Regions from separate parts of the Brevibacillus sp. NPDC058079 genome, predicted to be linked through region 2. Evidence: riboswitches for the same ligand, from Rfam matches in the RefSeq annotation. Region 2 holds a riboswitch; each other region holds the start of a gene.
What was found. Region 2 has a riboswitch for S-adenosylmethionine ahead of ACFVS2_RS24215 (MetQ/NlpA family ABC transporter substrate-binding protein). Riboswitches for the same ligand answer to the same signal wherever they lie in the genome.
Positions count from the first base shown of each region.

Region 1: it holds a riboswitch for S-adenosylmethionine, as region 2 does, so the genes downstream of both, ACFVS2_RS08350 (homoserine dehydrogenase) here and ACFVS2_RS24215 (MetQ/NlpA family ABC transporter substrate-binding protein) in region 2, are expected to answer to the same signal.
Region 3: it holds a riboswitch for S-adenosylmethionine, as region 2 does, so the genes downstream of both, ACFVS2_RS28400 (methionine ABC transporter ATP-binding protein) here and ACFVS2_RS24215 (MetQ/NlpA family ABC transporter substrate-binding protein) in region 2, are expected to answer to the same signal.

Region 1 covers NZ_JBHVSO010000002.1:349,229-354,425, forward strand. The annotation lists gene ACFVS2_RS08340 (VOC family protein) at 1-64, opposite strand, end outside; gene ACFVS2_RS08345 (CapA family protein) at 142-1,311, shown strand; gene ACFVS2_RS08350 (homoserine dehydrogenase) at 1,374-2,639, opposite strand; SAM riboswitch class I at 2,729-2,840, opposite strand; SAM riboswitch class I at 2,907-3,013, opposite strand; gene ACFVS2_RS08355 (hypothetical protein) at 3,110-3,244, opposite strand; cobalamin riboswitch at 3,404-3,609, opposite strand; gene ACFVS2_RS08360 (DinB family protein) at 3,873-4,388, opposite strand; gene ACFVS2_RS08365 (cyclase family protein) at 4,494-5,117, opposite strand; gene ACFVS2_RS08370 (Gfo/Idh/MocA family protein) at 5,139-5,197, opposite strand, start outside.
Region 2 covers NZ_JBHVSO010000009.1:80,890-86,086, reverse strand. The annotation lists gene ACFVS2_RS24230 (nucleoside hydrolase) at 1-821, opposite strand, end outside; gene ACFVS2_RS24225 (ABC transporter substrate-binding protein) at 1,009-2,082, opposite strand; gene ACFVS2_RS24220 (DUF2294 domain-containing protein) at 2,280-2,636, opposite strand; SAM riboswitch class I at 2,857-2,959, shown strand; gene ACFVS2_RS24215 (MetQ/NlpA family ABC transporter substrate-binding protein) at 3,061-3,891, shown strand; gene ACFVS2_RS24210 (methionine ABC transporter ATP-binding protein) at 3,934-4,971, shown strand; gene ACFVS2_RS24205 (methionine ABC transporter permease) at 4,971-5,197, shown strand, end outside.
Region 3 covers NZ_JBHVSO010000013.1:18,265-23,461, reverse strand. The annotation lists gene ACFVS2_RS28410 (MFS transporter) at 1-538, opposite strand, end outside; gene ACFVS2_RS28405 (LCP family protein) at 725-1,711, shown strand; SAM riboswitch class I at 1,981-2,097, shown strand; gene ACFVS2_RS28400 (methionine ABC transporter ATP-binding protein) at 2,198-3,211, shown strand; gene ACFVS2_RS28395 (methionine ABC transporter permease) at 3,212-3,877, shown strand; gene ACFVS2_RS28390 (MetQ/NlpA family ABC transporter substrate-binding protein) at 3,937-4,776, shown strand; gene ACFVS2_RS28385 (peptide ABC transporter substrate-binding protein) at 4,965-5,197, shown strand, end outside.

The sequences.
Region 1 (5,197 bases), on a different contig from region 2:
GTTCCGATGCTTCCTGAGGGGTTCGCTGTACAAAATGAACCAAATGATCAAAAGTTAATCGCACCTTTTTTCGCCTCTTTTCGTATTACTTATAGGATATCAAAATTCATTTATGTAAGGATAGAATGACAAGGGGGAAAAATGAAAGAGACCAGATCAAGCCGGGTAAAAGTTCGGCGCAAGCACTCACGCAGAAAATGGGCACGCGTTGGAAAGAACACGCTCCTATTTAGCGTGTTGGCCATCTTCGTCGTCGGAACCTACTACCTATTCCAAACTGTTATGGATGGAGAACATGCCAACCCGAACACGCAGCCTGCTCCTGACAATACCGTGAACCAAAAGACTTCTGTGCAGCTCACCTTTGTCGGTGACATCATGATGTCAGGGAATGTAGAGAAAACCTTACTAGCAAACAGCTATGACTACCCATACAAGCATGTAAGCTCGCTCTTTTTGCAAGATGATATCACAATTGCCAATTTGGAGACGCCGATCACCGAAACTGGTGTTGCTGCACAGAACAAGGCCTATGTCTACAAGTCGTCGCCACTTGCTGTTCCTGCCATGAAAAACGCTGGGATTGATGTGGTGAATCTCGCCAATAACCACTCGATGGATCAAGGAGCGCCGGGATTGCTGGATACCTTTGACGCTTTAGACGAAAACCGGATTGAATACGTCGGCGCAGGTAAGGATGCCAGCCGTGCCTATTCACCTGTATTCATAGAAAAGAACGGCATCAAGATCGCGATTCTCGGCTTCAGCAGGGTCATTCCCGAAACGAGCTGGTATGCAGGGCATTCCCAGCCAGGTATGGCCGCTTCCTACGATCCTTCACTAGCAGTAAAAGCGATCCAAGAAGCGAAAAACCAAGCGGATCTCGTCGTGGTGATTGCACACTGGGGCAAGGAACGCGCTGATTATCCTGTCGATCATCAAAAAGAGTTGTCTCGTGCCTACATCGATGCTGGTGCAGATTTGATTGTCGGCGGTCATCCCCACGTACTTCAAGGTTTTGAACGATACAACGACAAATGGATTGCGTACAGTCTCGGCAATTTCATTTTCACACGATCAAACGAACCCAAGACCTGGGAAACGATGGTTCTGCAAGCAAACTGTACGAAAAGCGGCGATTGTGAGCTGACGATGCTTCCGTTTCACGCAGAATTGGGACAAGCTGTACCCATGAATGAAAGCAACGGCGCTACCCTGCTAAAACGCATTGAATCCATTTCAGAGAGTGTCGACATACAAAGTGACGGGCGTATTCAACCTCGTGCAAAAGCGGTGGAGACTGCCCCCTGACAAAAGAAGCCGTGTTTCCAGGTAACTAGAAATACGGCTTTTCTTCTTATGATTCCTCTTACTTACGCAGATTCGATAATAGGGAAGCAGCGCACTTCTAAGCCAAAATCATTTTTCAATAGGAACTCGTGCTCTTCGCTGATTCCTGTCACGATCAAACCTGCGCGCAAGACGCCTCCCAAGTCGAATTGGACTTTTAGTTTATGCACGTTGACTCCTGCGTGCTGAAGGAAATGCAGGACACGATCTGGCGTAGCAGTATGACATGAGCCCTCAAGATAACATAGGACGTGTTCTACCGAGTCCACCGTGACTCCAGCTTTGTCAGCCGTTTTTTCTTTCCAAGTAGGATGCGGTGTGAATGGCTGTGTCAATAAATAGGCCAAATCCTCCACGACTGCACTTGCTGTGGGGAGCTCTCCTGCCCCTCTTCCTGTAAACAACAAGTCTCCTACGATGTTGCCGGATAGCTGGACAGCATTAAACGCGTCGTGGATTTGCGCCAACGGATGGCTCAGCGGAAGCATGGTTGGTTCAACAGATAGGCGAATTCCTTTCTCAGCTTGATAGGCCTGCGCGATCAGCTTGATCCGGTACCCGAGCTCGCTCGCAATTCGAATGTGACCTGCTGACAAATCTGCAATTCCTTTGCGAACAACATCTGCTAAAGGCAGCGATTCTCCGTACACAAGCTGTGCCAAGATATACAACTTGTACATAGCATCAAAGCCTTCCACATCCGAACGAGGGTCTGCTTCCGCATAGCCCAGCTCCTGCGCTTGCTTAAGCACCTCCTGGTAGGAGAGCTGCTCTGCCTCCATTTTCGTCAAAATGAAGTTCGTTGTTCCGTTAAGAATACCACGAACGCCTTGAATATCGTTCGTGCGTAGGAACTGCCGGAGCACGCTCAAGATCGGGATGCCCCCTGCCACACTCGCTTCATAGGCAAGATGCACTTGATGTTGATTTGCCAAATCGACTAGCTCCGTTCCTTTTTTCGCCAGGAGCTCTTTGTTGGCAGTTACCACATGGCAGCCCTTTTCGATCAAAGCACGGACGTAGTCATAGGTAGGTTCTACACCACCCATGACCTCCACCACGATATCCACATTGCTGCTCAATACATCCTCAAAGTCTGTTGTCAGTAAAGCCGGGTCGATATGAACCGCCCGCTCTTTTTCCGAGTCACGCACCAATGCCTTGACGATCTCAATTCGTTTACCCAGACGAGAAGCCAGCTTCTCCTGCTGCGAACGGATCGTTTTGATTACGCCTCCACCCACTGTTCCCAATCCCAATAATCCCACGCGTACCACTTCTGCACTCATCCTGACCACCCCATACCCCGAATTTTAGATAAAAAGAAAAGCCATCTTCGATAAGAAGAAGGCTTGTTAGCAGCTAATAATGCTCCCCCTCCTTATCTCCCAGGACGTATATGTCCTGCAGGAATTGGCACCTTGTCACAAAATATGCGTGACGGTTGCCGGGCTTCATCGGGCCAGTCCCTCCACCTCTCTGGATAAAGAAAATATGAAATTGAAAAAAACCTTCTTCGCTAAGAAGAAGGTTCATCTACTAATGGAGTAACCCGCTTCTTATCTTTCGAGACGAAACGTCTCGCAGGAATTGGCACCTTGTCGCATTATGCAACGGTTGCCGGGCTTCATCGGGCCAGACCCTCCACCTCTCTGGATAAGAACCATTTATGCTGTTGAGCTTTATTCTAAGAAATTCCAAGGCAAGCGTCAACAAAATTCTTTCTTTTCTGATTGCAATCTGAATTGGCCAGGCTTTCTCAGTTGTGGGTGAACAGGCTTTCTACCTCTTCCATACTACAGCAAGTGCAATGAAACACGCCCTCCTGGCATTCCTCAGGCAGCTCTTTTTCCTCGACATATCCGCACCATTGGCAAATAAAAAGTTGCATCATCGCACACCCTCCTCTTCTTTTATCCTGCCCAAAATAAAAAGAGCATTTTCCACTCGACCGTGACGATCGTTAGAAAATGCCAGAAAAGGAGGGACGTACTTGTCCACTCGCTGTTTTTCGCAAGCCATCTCTAACACCTCCCTATCTCCCGTAGGTCTATCAGTGTTGTCGAAACAGGCAGGTCTCCTGACTATGGGTTCATCGTCTAGCGTCGCCTTCCCCGTCTATTTTGATAGACCAGTGGCTTGTTGGACGCTGACTCCCCTCTTACAGTGGCGGGACCGTGTCGGATTTGCACCGAGCTTCCCTATTATCCTTGTGGCGAATTGGTTACGCCCTAAGGAACCTGTTTCCACCTATGGAATTGTCATTTCTTACTACTACACTCAGATTTTACCTTATTCCTCCTTGTTTTTCGAACATTGTTCGTGGGTCAGTAACCATTCCTTTCGCCACAAGTCACCCGAACAGCCTGCTAAACTCCCGTTTGCTCCTATAGGTGGTCAATGTGTGCCAGACTGTTTTCTGAAAGTCTGTCCCTTTCATCCACTGGGGAACAGAAAAAGAATGTCTCTTGCCGGAAAAATATTCGTCCAGCTGTTGCCGGCAAAAGAGGAGAGGCTCTGACCTACCCCAAATACCGATCTTTCAAAATGGCAGTGTGGTGAGCTTCATGTCCAGCAATCACATAGGCCAACGTCCTTGCAGATAGCTTGTTTCCGTTGGCAAGTCCTGTACGCAACCACGCTTCCGGAAAGATTCCGCGGACCTGTGCGATGGTGGAAGCCCGAACAGCCTTATACTCTTCCAGTAAATCAGAGAGGTCTCTTAGCTGAAAACACCCGTGTTCGACAAAAGCATTCTCATCAAAACCGACGAGGGGTGTCTGATCTCCTCTCGCGATTCTCAGTAAGCGATAGCTCATGATGCGTTCTGTATCGACAAGATGACCCAAAACCTCTTTTACCGTCCATTTGCCTAGTGCATACCGATAATCAATTTGCTCAGGCGCAAGTGACGAAAATAGCGCGACTTGCCTCTCTCCTTGTTGCGTGAGGATCGTTTGCAGATCGCCCTCTGGTACAAGCCCAATATAATAGTCAAAATAAGCAGCGTATTCATCGCGAGCTGGTCGTCTGAGCATGTATTTCCCACTCCTCGTCATTCATTTTGGTTAGACAAATTATACCACCATGCATCCCAATACGAACGAACCCGCCTGATCTTCACAGGCGGGTGACGTTCACCATTATTCGCTATGTAAGCCTTCAAACAATAGGACCCTTGCCGGGGCTGCATCCGTGCCGATCAGCTTGAGTGGTGCAGCTACCAGAAAATACTCGCCTGGCGGGACCTCTGCTAGCCGCAAGCCTTCCACGACAATGACTCCTGCTGCAAACAGCTTTTTATGTGTGGGGTGTCCTTCCTGGGCGCGTTCGATTCCAAGTGCATCGGTACCAATGCCCCGCACACCCAGCTCACTTAAATATTCTGCTCCTTCTTCAGACAGAAAAATGAATTCAAAAGAGAACGCCTCTTCAAAAGAGTTTTTCGTTTTAAACAGGACAAAATCTCCTCGCACAAGATCGAAGCTCTCCAGATCGGAGCGAGTGATCCTATCCTCTACCGCTGTGAGATCGAGAACCTTGCAATTGCCCACTAGCTTCTCCAAGGAAATACTCTCAAATGTATCGCCAGCATTCACCATGTGCAGGGGAGCATCTACATGGGTACCAGAGTGAAGGTCCATGTCGATTCTCGATTCTGTTACATAGCCATTCGTAGCGGTTCGTATTTTCGGCTGCTTTTCTGGCTTGTTTTTATACACCGTCATTCCTTCGTACACGGTGGCAGTTACATCATACATTTTCATCCCAAACGCCCTCCCCTTTGCCTACTGTTTTTTACGATCCGCTGGAAAAACAATCCCCATCTGTCTTCTCGCTTCATCCA
Region 2 (5,197 bases):
GTTTGCCCATCACACAGCTCACTTCTCGTTTCGATATCTACATACAGCTTCTGCTTCTTCACCAGCTTCGGATCGAGTGCAACTGCGACAGCCAATGGATCATGCATGGCGCACGCATAGATGCCATTTCGCTGAAAATAGCGATGTAGGTAATCAGACGTACTCTGTCTTACGTACTCGCCCATCGGTGTATCTCCTAGCTCGCGAATATGCTCCTCGTTCAGCAGCACTCTTCGCGTCACATCCAGCCCAACCAGCGTCAATTGCGGGAATCCGGCATGAAACACAACCTTCGCTGCCTCTGGATCGACGTACATGTTATACTCCGCAACCGGCGTCACATTGCCATGCTCGCGGACCACTCCACCCATGAAAATGACTTCCTTGACGTGTTGGACCAGCTCCGGGCATTTTTTCACTGCCAGCGCCAAATTGGTCAACGGTCCCGTCATGATGAGTGTAATCTCTCTGGAATGCGCGAGTACGTTTTCCACGATGAAATCAGGAGCAAAGCCAGCAGTCGGTTCCTTGTAAATCGGAACTCCGGCAAGGGCACCTCCCAAGCCATCTTCACCATGTACAGCGTGCTCGAAAAATAACGGCCGCAGCAACGGTTCAGATGCTCCACAGACAACAGGGATTTGCTCACCGACTTGCAAGAAATCGAGAATTTTGCATGTGTTTTCTGTAGCTTTTTGCAGCGACACGTTGCCATTCACCGTAGTGATGCCAACCAGATCAAATTGCCCGCTCTTCACAGCGAGAATAATGCCAAGCGCATCATCAATGCCCGTATCCACGTCAAGAATGATCTTTTGCACGAGTGGTCCTCCTCACGTTCATTCCTCATAAGAAAACTTCTATCGAGGCCAATTCAACGTGGAGCGACCGCGTTTTAGCGGAATGTTTTCATGCGCTCCGGAATTTATTTTATAATTTCCTATACGTTGAAAAACGAGGGTATATCCGAAATTGTCTATACCCTCGCCCTTTGTTTTCTATCGTTCGTTATTGCGTGATTTCACGATTCCAACGGTCAATCCATGCTTTAGAGTGCTCGTTAACGAATTTCATGTCCAGCATTTTCAGCTTGCTTACGGTTTCTTCCCCGTACGTTACGCCTTTTGCTTCTTCTTCTGTCAGTTGAACAGACTTATTTACAGGGGAATCGATTTTTGCTTTTGCTGTTTTTTCCTGAACTTCCTTGCTCAGCTGGTAGTTGATGAAGTCTTCAGCCAGCGCTTTGTTTTTCGAGCCTTTTACGATGTTAACCGTATTCATGACCGCATATCCGCCGCTTGCAGGTTGTACGAAAACAGCTTCTGGAACAGCGGCTTTGATGTCTTTGAAGTACATTTCCATGATCGGTCCTACGCCGATTTCTTCTTGACCAAACATGTTCACGTATTCGGAAGTCTTATCGTAGAATTTCACTACATTTTGGTTGACTTCTTTCATTTTCGCAAAGGCTTGATCCTCGTTAAATTCCTTGCTGCCCGCGACCGCAGAAGCACTGTCGAGAACCATCGGGCCAGTTGTGGACGTAATGCTTGGCAGTGTCAACTTGCCCGTCAGCTCTGGGTTCCACAGGTCTTTCCAATCCTTGATCTCTGTTTTCACAAGCTTTGGATTGTAGGCAATCCCGAATTGGCCAATTGTGTAAGCTGGACCGTACTCCTCGCCCAGTGGTGCTTTGGCGATGTCGTAGATTTGATCCAGGTTCGGGATGCGGCTGCGGTCGATTTTTTCAAATGCGCCACTCTCAATCCCTTGCTGTGCATAGTAGTCAGAGAGGTAGATCAAGTCTACATCGGAGCTTCCTTGGCGAATTTTGTTCAGTCGTTCTGCGTTGTTCCCGATTTCCAGCACGATTTTCACGTTATGTTCTTTTTCAAACGGCTCATATACTTCTTTGCGGAAAAAGTCTTCGGAAAAGCCCCATGTGGAAATGACCAGCTTTTGTGGCTCACCCTTGGCTTCACCGCCAGCTCCTCCCGCTTGTGGTTGATCATTGCTGCCACAGCCAGCGAGAGCCAGTGACATCATAGAAAAAGACAGAATTCCAGCAAGTAATTTTTTCATCGTAATTCTCCTCCAGTTGGGTTCATTTGATGACAAAATATGGTGATACAATAAAAAGAAAAGTACCCTTGATTAGAACGTATCATTCTAAACAAGAGCACTTTTCTTCGTAAACAAAGAGAAGTGACACCCGTTTTTACGCAAAGTCTACGGTCTCCTCTTAAGATAGATCAAAAGAGAAAATCCGAACGATTGCGTCAGGTATTCAGTTCTGATTCAGCTAAAATAACATTCGTGATCGCCCACTGCGTAGGCGCATCATAGTCCCGTAGCACAGCTTCCAACGGCAACCCCATCTCTACTTCCAGTCGCTCTCGCAGTTTCTTCTTATAAAGAAGGGACATCCGAAAATCGACTTCGAGCTTGAGGGCCGGTGCTTCTCCTTCTAACGCTTCTGAGCGCGGAGAGCGGCGATGCTTGGCTTGGAACGTAATCATCTGATTTTCAATCGTGACTCGGAGCAATGTCGTTCCAAATCCGAACAACTCTTTTGCTATCTCATTATAGATGGCAGACAGCTTTTTTCTGGTTTCATTGGAGTCCACTAGAGTCATGTCATCACCTGCGATAGCTGGTATCGGGTTCATTCGCTCTCATTATACAAATGATTTTCCGATTCTTCAATAGAATATTCGTATTTAGATCAATTTCACATTTTTCCACCAAGTCATTCGTTTGCAAAAACAGTTGACACCTAAAAAATCAGTCGTTATAATCCAACTATCCAAATAAGAATTAACAACAATGTTTGGAATGATAATTTCATAGCACATTCTCTTATGAAGAGAGGTTGAGGGACTGGCCCTATGACACCTCGGCAACCTATCGCAAACGATACGGTGCCAAATCCAGCGGAATTTATTCCGACAGATAAGAGAGGTATTGTTGCAGTGTGGATACATACTCGCAGTTTTCGCCTCTTCTGTCGGAAGAGGCTTTTTCTATTCCATCTTACATCCAGAGAAAAGGGGTATTTTCATGAAAAAGACTGGTCTACTGCTCACTACACTACTGCTCGCTGCATCGCTCGTAACGGCTTGCGGCGGTAAACAAGAAGCTGCACCTGCTAACGGCGGCACTGCTGCTGAGCAAACCTCACTCAAGGTGGGCGTCACTGGCGGCCCGCACGAAGAGATTCTCAACAAAGTAAAAGAAGTCGCCAAAGGCAAAGGGCTCGACGTCGAAGTCGTCGTTTTCAACGATTACGTACAGCCGAACCAAGCTCTCGATAAAGGAAATCTCGATGTAAACAGCTTCCAAACCATCCCGTTCTTGGCGAAGTTCAATCAAGATCACAAAACAAAGATCGTCGAGGTTGGAAAAACCGTCACGTACCCGATGGGCCTGTACTCCACCAAGCATAAAAAAGTCGAGGACATCCCTGCTGGCGGCGTTGTCGGCATTCAAAACGACCCTACCAACCGAGCACGCGCCCTGCTACTCTATCAGGCAGCTGGCTTGATTAAGCTCAAGGATGGCGTGGGTGACAACGCAACACCACTGGACATCGTAGAAAATCCAAAAAATTTGCAATTCAAAGAGCTGGAGGCTGCTTTCCTGGCGCGCTCGCTGAGCAACGTAGAGGTCGCTTCGATTAATACGAACTTCGCAATGGAAGCTGGCTACTCCCCGCAAAAAGATGCGATCTTCGCTGAGACAGCTGACTCTCCATATGTAAACATTTTGGCAGTCAACGAAACCAACAAAGACAACCCCGCTGTCAAAAAGCTGGTGGACATCTACCGCTCGGAAGAAGTGAAAAAATTCATCGACGAACGTTTTGAAGGAGCTGTACTGCCGTCCTGGTAAGATCGAAGCCAGGAACATCAAGAACAACAAGGAGAACTCGTTATGATACAGCTAACCGATATTCATAAGTCGTATCAAGTAGGAAACAAGCAGGTAGAAGCATTGAAGGGCGTATCCCTGCAGGTGGAAAAAGGGCAAATCTACGGGGTTATCGGCTTTAGCGGAGCGGGGAAAAGCACCCTGCTCCGTACCATCAACCTGTTGGAGAAGCCGACTAGCGGTTCTGTGATCGTCAATGGCCAGAACATGCTGACCCTCAAGGAAAAAGAGCTGCGGCAAGCTCGCAAAAAGATCGGGATAATTTTTCAACACTTCAACCTGCTCTCTTCCTATAATGTCTTTGACAATGTGGCGGAAATCTTGCGGATGAATCGCGTCCCTAAAGATGTCATTAAGCGCAAGGTAGAAGACCTTCTCGGCTTGGTTGGCTTGTCTGATAAAGCAAACGCTTATCCTTCTCAGCTATCCGGTGGACAAAAGCAACGGGTGGGCATCGCTCGTGCGCTTGCGACTGATCCGGAAATCCTGCTCTGTGACGAAGCGACTTCCGCTCTCGACCCGCAGACGACCGAATCGATCCTGGAGCTGTTGCTCGACATCAATCGAAAGTTTAACCTGACCATCGTGCTGATTACGCATGAGATGCAGGTCATCAAAAAAATCTGCGATCAGGTAGCCATCATGGAAAACGGTGTCGTCATCGAGCAAGGCTCTGTTCTGGATGTTTTCAGCAATCCGCAAGAGCAAACGACCCGTAATTTTATCAAAACGGTTTTCGACGATCAGGTACCACAGGAGATTTTGTCCAAAATAAAAGAAACCGGACCCGTTTCCAAAATTGTTCGCGTTGCCTTTCGCGGGGATGCTGCTCTCGATCCTGTTCTAGGAACACTATCTGCACGTTTTCCGATTAGCACCAATCTGTTGTATGGCTCGATTACGACCATAAAAGGAACAGCGCTCGGCATTCTGCTTTTGCACATATCCGGCGAAGAACAAGACATTCAAGATGGCATTCGCTACTTGCGCGAATCCGTCTACCGCGTAGATATTGTGTCACCAGAGGAGGTGCGGAGCTAATGGAGCGTTTGATTGATATGATTCCGGTATTCGGGCAATCTCTGCAAGAGACTGTCATCATGGTTGGAATTTCGCTGTTCATTGCGACGTTGATCGGGATTCCGCTCGGGATTTTGTTGGTCATCACACAGGCGAATCACCTTTTCCCGAACAGAATCATCTATCACACCCTGAATACGATCATCAACATTGTGCGTTCGTTGCCTTTTATTATCCTGATGGTTGC
Region 3 (5,197 bases), on a different contig from region 2:
CAAACAATAAGGTGCTCGTGCTGTTGAACCAAAAAGTAAGCTGGAAGGATAAAGTGGCAATGACGCCTGCCAATGCGGTTCCGATTGCCATCCCCAAATTATTACCGACGTAGACGATATTAAATAATTCGCGACGCTGTTCCTTCCAACGGAAACCAATAAATGCTTGAATGGCTGGAAATGACAGGTTGAACGTAAAGCCAAGCCCCATCATGAGAATCAGGTAGACAGGCCAGCTCTGAACGAAAGGAATGGAAAATTGAATAAGTCCTTGAAAAATCAATGCACCGACAATGAGACGCTTGGCACCCAGTCGATGAAATAACGAGCCGCCGATGAATTGGCCGAAGATTCCAGCCAGAGATTGGATCATCAGGACAAATCCAGCTTCTGTCATCGAGCGTTGCAAAATGGTATGTACGTATAAGGTAGTAAGTGGCCACATAAAGGCACTCCCGGAGGAGTTAATAAAGCTGGCGATGAGGAAGAAAATGGCCTCACGTGGATAGCGATTGAGAAAAGCTGACGGTGATATCACGCGATTGCACCCCTTATCATTAAGGATAAGAATAGTATAGCGAATATTCAAAACTTTGTAAATTAAAATGTTTACAATGTCACAGGTACCCAAATATAGGCTGCTCCACTTTTGTCGAATTCGAGTATACTAGACAAAGTGGAGAGATGACATCAACTGAGGATATAGAGAATAAAGGTGGACTTTATGAAAATATGGAAACGAGTGTTGCTTCTTTTGCTTGTCGTGATGGCTACGACAGCTGGATACTACGGATACTCTTTTTATCAATTTGCTCAAAATATTCAAGAGCCTAACATCGCACCGCCTAGTGGTGGGAATTCCACCAAAGCAGCAGAAATACCAGAGTGGGATGGCAAGGAACGCGTCAATATTCTGCTGATGGGAGTAGACCGCAGAGGAATGAAAAATAACGGGCTTCCTCGTTCTGACTCCATGATGCTGGTCAGCATCGATCCTACGGGGAAACGTTATGACATGTTTTCAATCCTACGTGATACGTATGTAGATATTCCCGGTAGAGGTAGCTCGCGGATCAACTCTGCGATTGTAGAAGGTGGACCTGAGCTAGCAATGGAAACGGTTAGTCAGTTCACTGGAATTCCAGTAGATCGTTACGTGATTACTGACTTTGAAGGCTTCAAGGCTCTGATTGATGCAGTAGGCGGAGTCGAGATCGATGTAGAAAAAAATATGTATTATCATGACCCGACAGACAAAGGTGCTTATGATATTAATCTGAAAAAGGGTCTGCAAAAGCTGGATGGAGACAAAGCCTTGCAATATGCTCGTTTCCGCCATGATGCGACCTCCGATTATACACGGACGGAGCGTCAGCGGAAATTGATGACGGCAGTCGTGGATCAGATGAAGAATGGTACGACGCTGATGCAGCTTCCTACGATTTTGAAGGAAGTAACACCGTATGTTCAAACCAATATTAGTTCGGTGGACATGCTGAAGCTGTCTGCACTCGGATTAAAATTGAATACGTTAGAGCCTGGTAACTATCAGTTGCCGCCGATGGGGATGTTCCGTGAATCGCACCGTGCAGGTTCCGTTCTGGTTCCGGATGTCGATCAGGTTCAGTCGTTTGTCCAGGAAAAAATTGCACCTCCTACAGAAGCAACAGATCAACCTGAGGGAGAAAAGAAAAGCAGCACGCAAAACTAAGCGTGCTGTTTTTTTGTGTTTTTTAGGAAAAGGATCCATCTATCGTTCAAAGAGAAGAGGGATGGCAAATATGACGCAGGCCGAATGGAGAAAGATGTACAAAGATGCGACGTTTCGCTTCCGCGTAAAGTCGACAATCATCCGCAACGGTGTCATGGATTAAAAAACTTTTCCTTCTATTACTATTGACGTGATATTTCCGAAAAGGATATAATCCGTTTTGTATCATGATGAAACCCAAAAAACGAACATAATATACGTAGATATCTTTCTTATCAAGAGAGGCGGAGGGACAGGCCCTATGAAGCCCGGCAGCCGGTTCATTTTCGAATGAACGTCGCGGTGCCAATTCCTACAGGATTTTTTTGATCTTGTATAGATGAGAAGGGTGGATGCGAACGTATACATTGCGTTGCAGCCCCTTTTTCGTTTATTGAAAAAGGGGTTTTTATATTTTATTAAGATTGTGGTCGGGAGGTGGATGCGTTGATCCAACTGCGTCATTTGCATAAAAGCTATCAAGTACAAGGTAAAACCATCCCAGCATTAACGGGGATCGACCTTTCCATAGAGCAAGGAGAAATATACGGGATTATCGGACACTCTGGTGCAGGGAAAAGTACGTTGATCCGGTGCATCAATTTGCTGGAGCGCCCAACTTCAGGGGAAGTTATTGTGGACGGTGTCGATTTGACAAAGCTGGATGAAGGGAAGCTGCAAGAAAAGCGCCGCTCAATCGGCATGATTTTTCAGCACTTCAACTTGCTGTCTTCTTCGACAGTCGGCGAAAATGTCGCTTTTCCGCTCAAGCTAGCCAAGCGTCCGAAGGCAGAGATTGATAAGAAAGTAAACGAGCTGCTGAAGCTGGTTGGCTTGGAGGCGCATAAGGACAAATATCCGACCCAGCTGTCTGGCGGACAGAAGCAGCGTGTCGGAATCGCCCGGGCGCTCGCGAATGATCCAAAAGTGCTGCTCTGCGACGAAGCTACATCGGCTCTCGATCCGCAGACGACGAACTCCATTCTGGCACTGCTCTTGGACATCAACCGCAAGCTGGGGTTGACCATTGTGTTGATTACCCATGAGATGCACGTCATTCGCTCCATCTGTGATCGTGTTGGCGTGATTGATGGAGGAAAGATCGTCGAGTCGGGTAATGTACTGGATGTATTCCTTCGTCCGAAGCATCCAACGACACAAGAATTCGTGGAACAAGTAGCGGATTCTACAGAGCTGCGCGAAGCAGTTGAGCACGAAAAGGCTTCGGGGATCCGCACCATTGCTCGTGTCACCTTCCTCGGAGAAAAAACGTACCAGCCAATCCTGTTCCAAACGATGCAAGAGACTGGCACGGTGTTCAGCATTTTGCAGGGAACGATCTCCCGCATGAAGGATACGCCGTATGGTCAGTTGGTAATCGAGCTGGAAGGCGATGTTGCACAGAATCAAAAGACCATTGAGACGCTGCGCCAACGTGGCTTGGAAGTAGAGGTGATATAAATGGACTGGACATTCGAGAATGTGGATTGGGCTGAAATCGGCGTAGGTACGATGGACACGCTCACGATGCTCGGCTTTTCCACCCTGTTTACCGTCCTGATTGGTTTGCCGTTGGGCATCATTCTGTTTTTGACTTCACGCGGACAGCTTCTGCAAAACCGCACTTTTTATACGATCGCATCATTCGTTGTCAACGTATTGCGTTCGGTACCGTTTATCATTTTGATGATCTTGCTGATTCCTGTGACGAAAATGATCGTAGGAACTTCACTCGGCGTACTTGGTGCCATTCCGCCGCTCGTATTTGGTGCCGCTCCGTTTTTCGCGCGTTTGGTGGAAACCTCTCTGCGTGAGATTGATAAAGGTGTGATTGAGGCTGCACAATCTATGGGGGCTTCCAATTGGCAGATCGTCTGGAATGTCCTTTTGCCAGAGTCTAGATCGGGCCTGATCGCGGGTATTACGATCACGACGGTTACGCTGGTCTCCTATACAGCGATGTCTGGGGTAATTGGCGGTGGTGGTTTGGGTGACTTGGCGATTCGATACGGATACCAACGTTTCCAAACCGATGTCATGATTGTGACTGTTGTTATTTTGCTGGTGATGGTACAGATCTTACAATCGCTGGGGGACCGTCTGGTTCTGAAATTCAGCCGTAAGTAGGATTTTTCCATATAGGGTTTCAAATAATAAGATAAATACATGCAAGGGGGAAATCATTCATGAAAAAGCTAGTCGTATCTGTACTTTCTACTGTGTTGGCATTTTCTTTGGCAGCTTGCGGAGGCAAAACGGAAACAGCACCCGCTCCAGCTGAAGGTGGCGCACAAGGCGGACAACAGGAAGTAACATTGAAGGTAGGCGCTTCTCCCGTTCCACACGCAGCAATCTTGAAATTCGTTCAACCAAAACTGAAAGAACAAGGCGTGAACTTGGAAATTAAAGAGTTCACCGATTATGTACAACCTAACGTTCAAGTGAACGAGAAACAACTCGACGCTAACTTCTTCCAGCACAAGCCTTACCTGGAAGACTTCAATAAAGGACAAAACATGAACCTGGAGCCAGTAGTGGCTGTACACATCGAGCCATTCGGAGGTTACAGCAAAAAAGTAAAATCTGTGGATGAATTAGCTGATGGCGCAACAATCGCGCTGCCAAACGATCCAACAAACAGCGGTCGCGCACTCGCACTCTTGGAGAAAAACGGCGTGATCAAGCTGAAAGAAGGCGCTGGCATCAGCGGTACAGTGAAAGATGTTGTTGAAAACAAGAAAAACCTGAAGTTCAAAGAAGTAGAAGCAGCAATGCTGCCGCGCGTTCTGGAAGAAGTAGATCTGGCATTGATCAACACCAACTATGCGCTGGAAGCAAAGCTTGTTCCAACCAAAGACGCCCTGTTTATTGAAGATAAAGATACTCCATACGCAAACTTCTTGGTAGCTCGTCCTGACAATAAGGATTCTGAAGCAATTCAAAAGCTGGCAAAAGCACTGAACTCACCTGAAGTGAAAAAGTTCATTGAAGATGAATACAAAGGCGCGATTATTCCAGCGTTCTAAAGTAGAAATAATTGATCGATCAACAAAAGCCCAACTGGTCTCGTAGCTGGTTGGGCTTTACTTTTGTTTACAATATAATGAATTTTCATAAAATTAAATTAAATCTATAGCAATCCCGTTTTCAACCCAATTCCCGTCGAGTATATTGTGTTTGAAATGAGAAAATATAGATAAGGGGGAATTTTCTGATGAAACGAAATCTCAAGTTGTTTCTTGGCGCGATGCTGGTCGCCGGAACCGTGTTAGCTGGATGCTCCACGAGTACGCAGCCATCAACGGCAACCCCTCCAGCTGAGGGAACCGCAGCGACCGCTGAAAAGCCTGCAAATGCAAAGACGCAGGTATTTCGGGCGAACATTATGAGTGAGCCTGCGACAGCGGACCCTGGTCTTGCGAAGGATACCACTGCGGGAGCGATCGT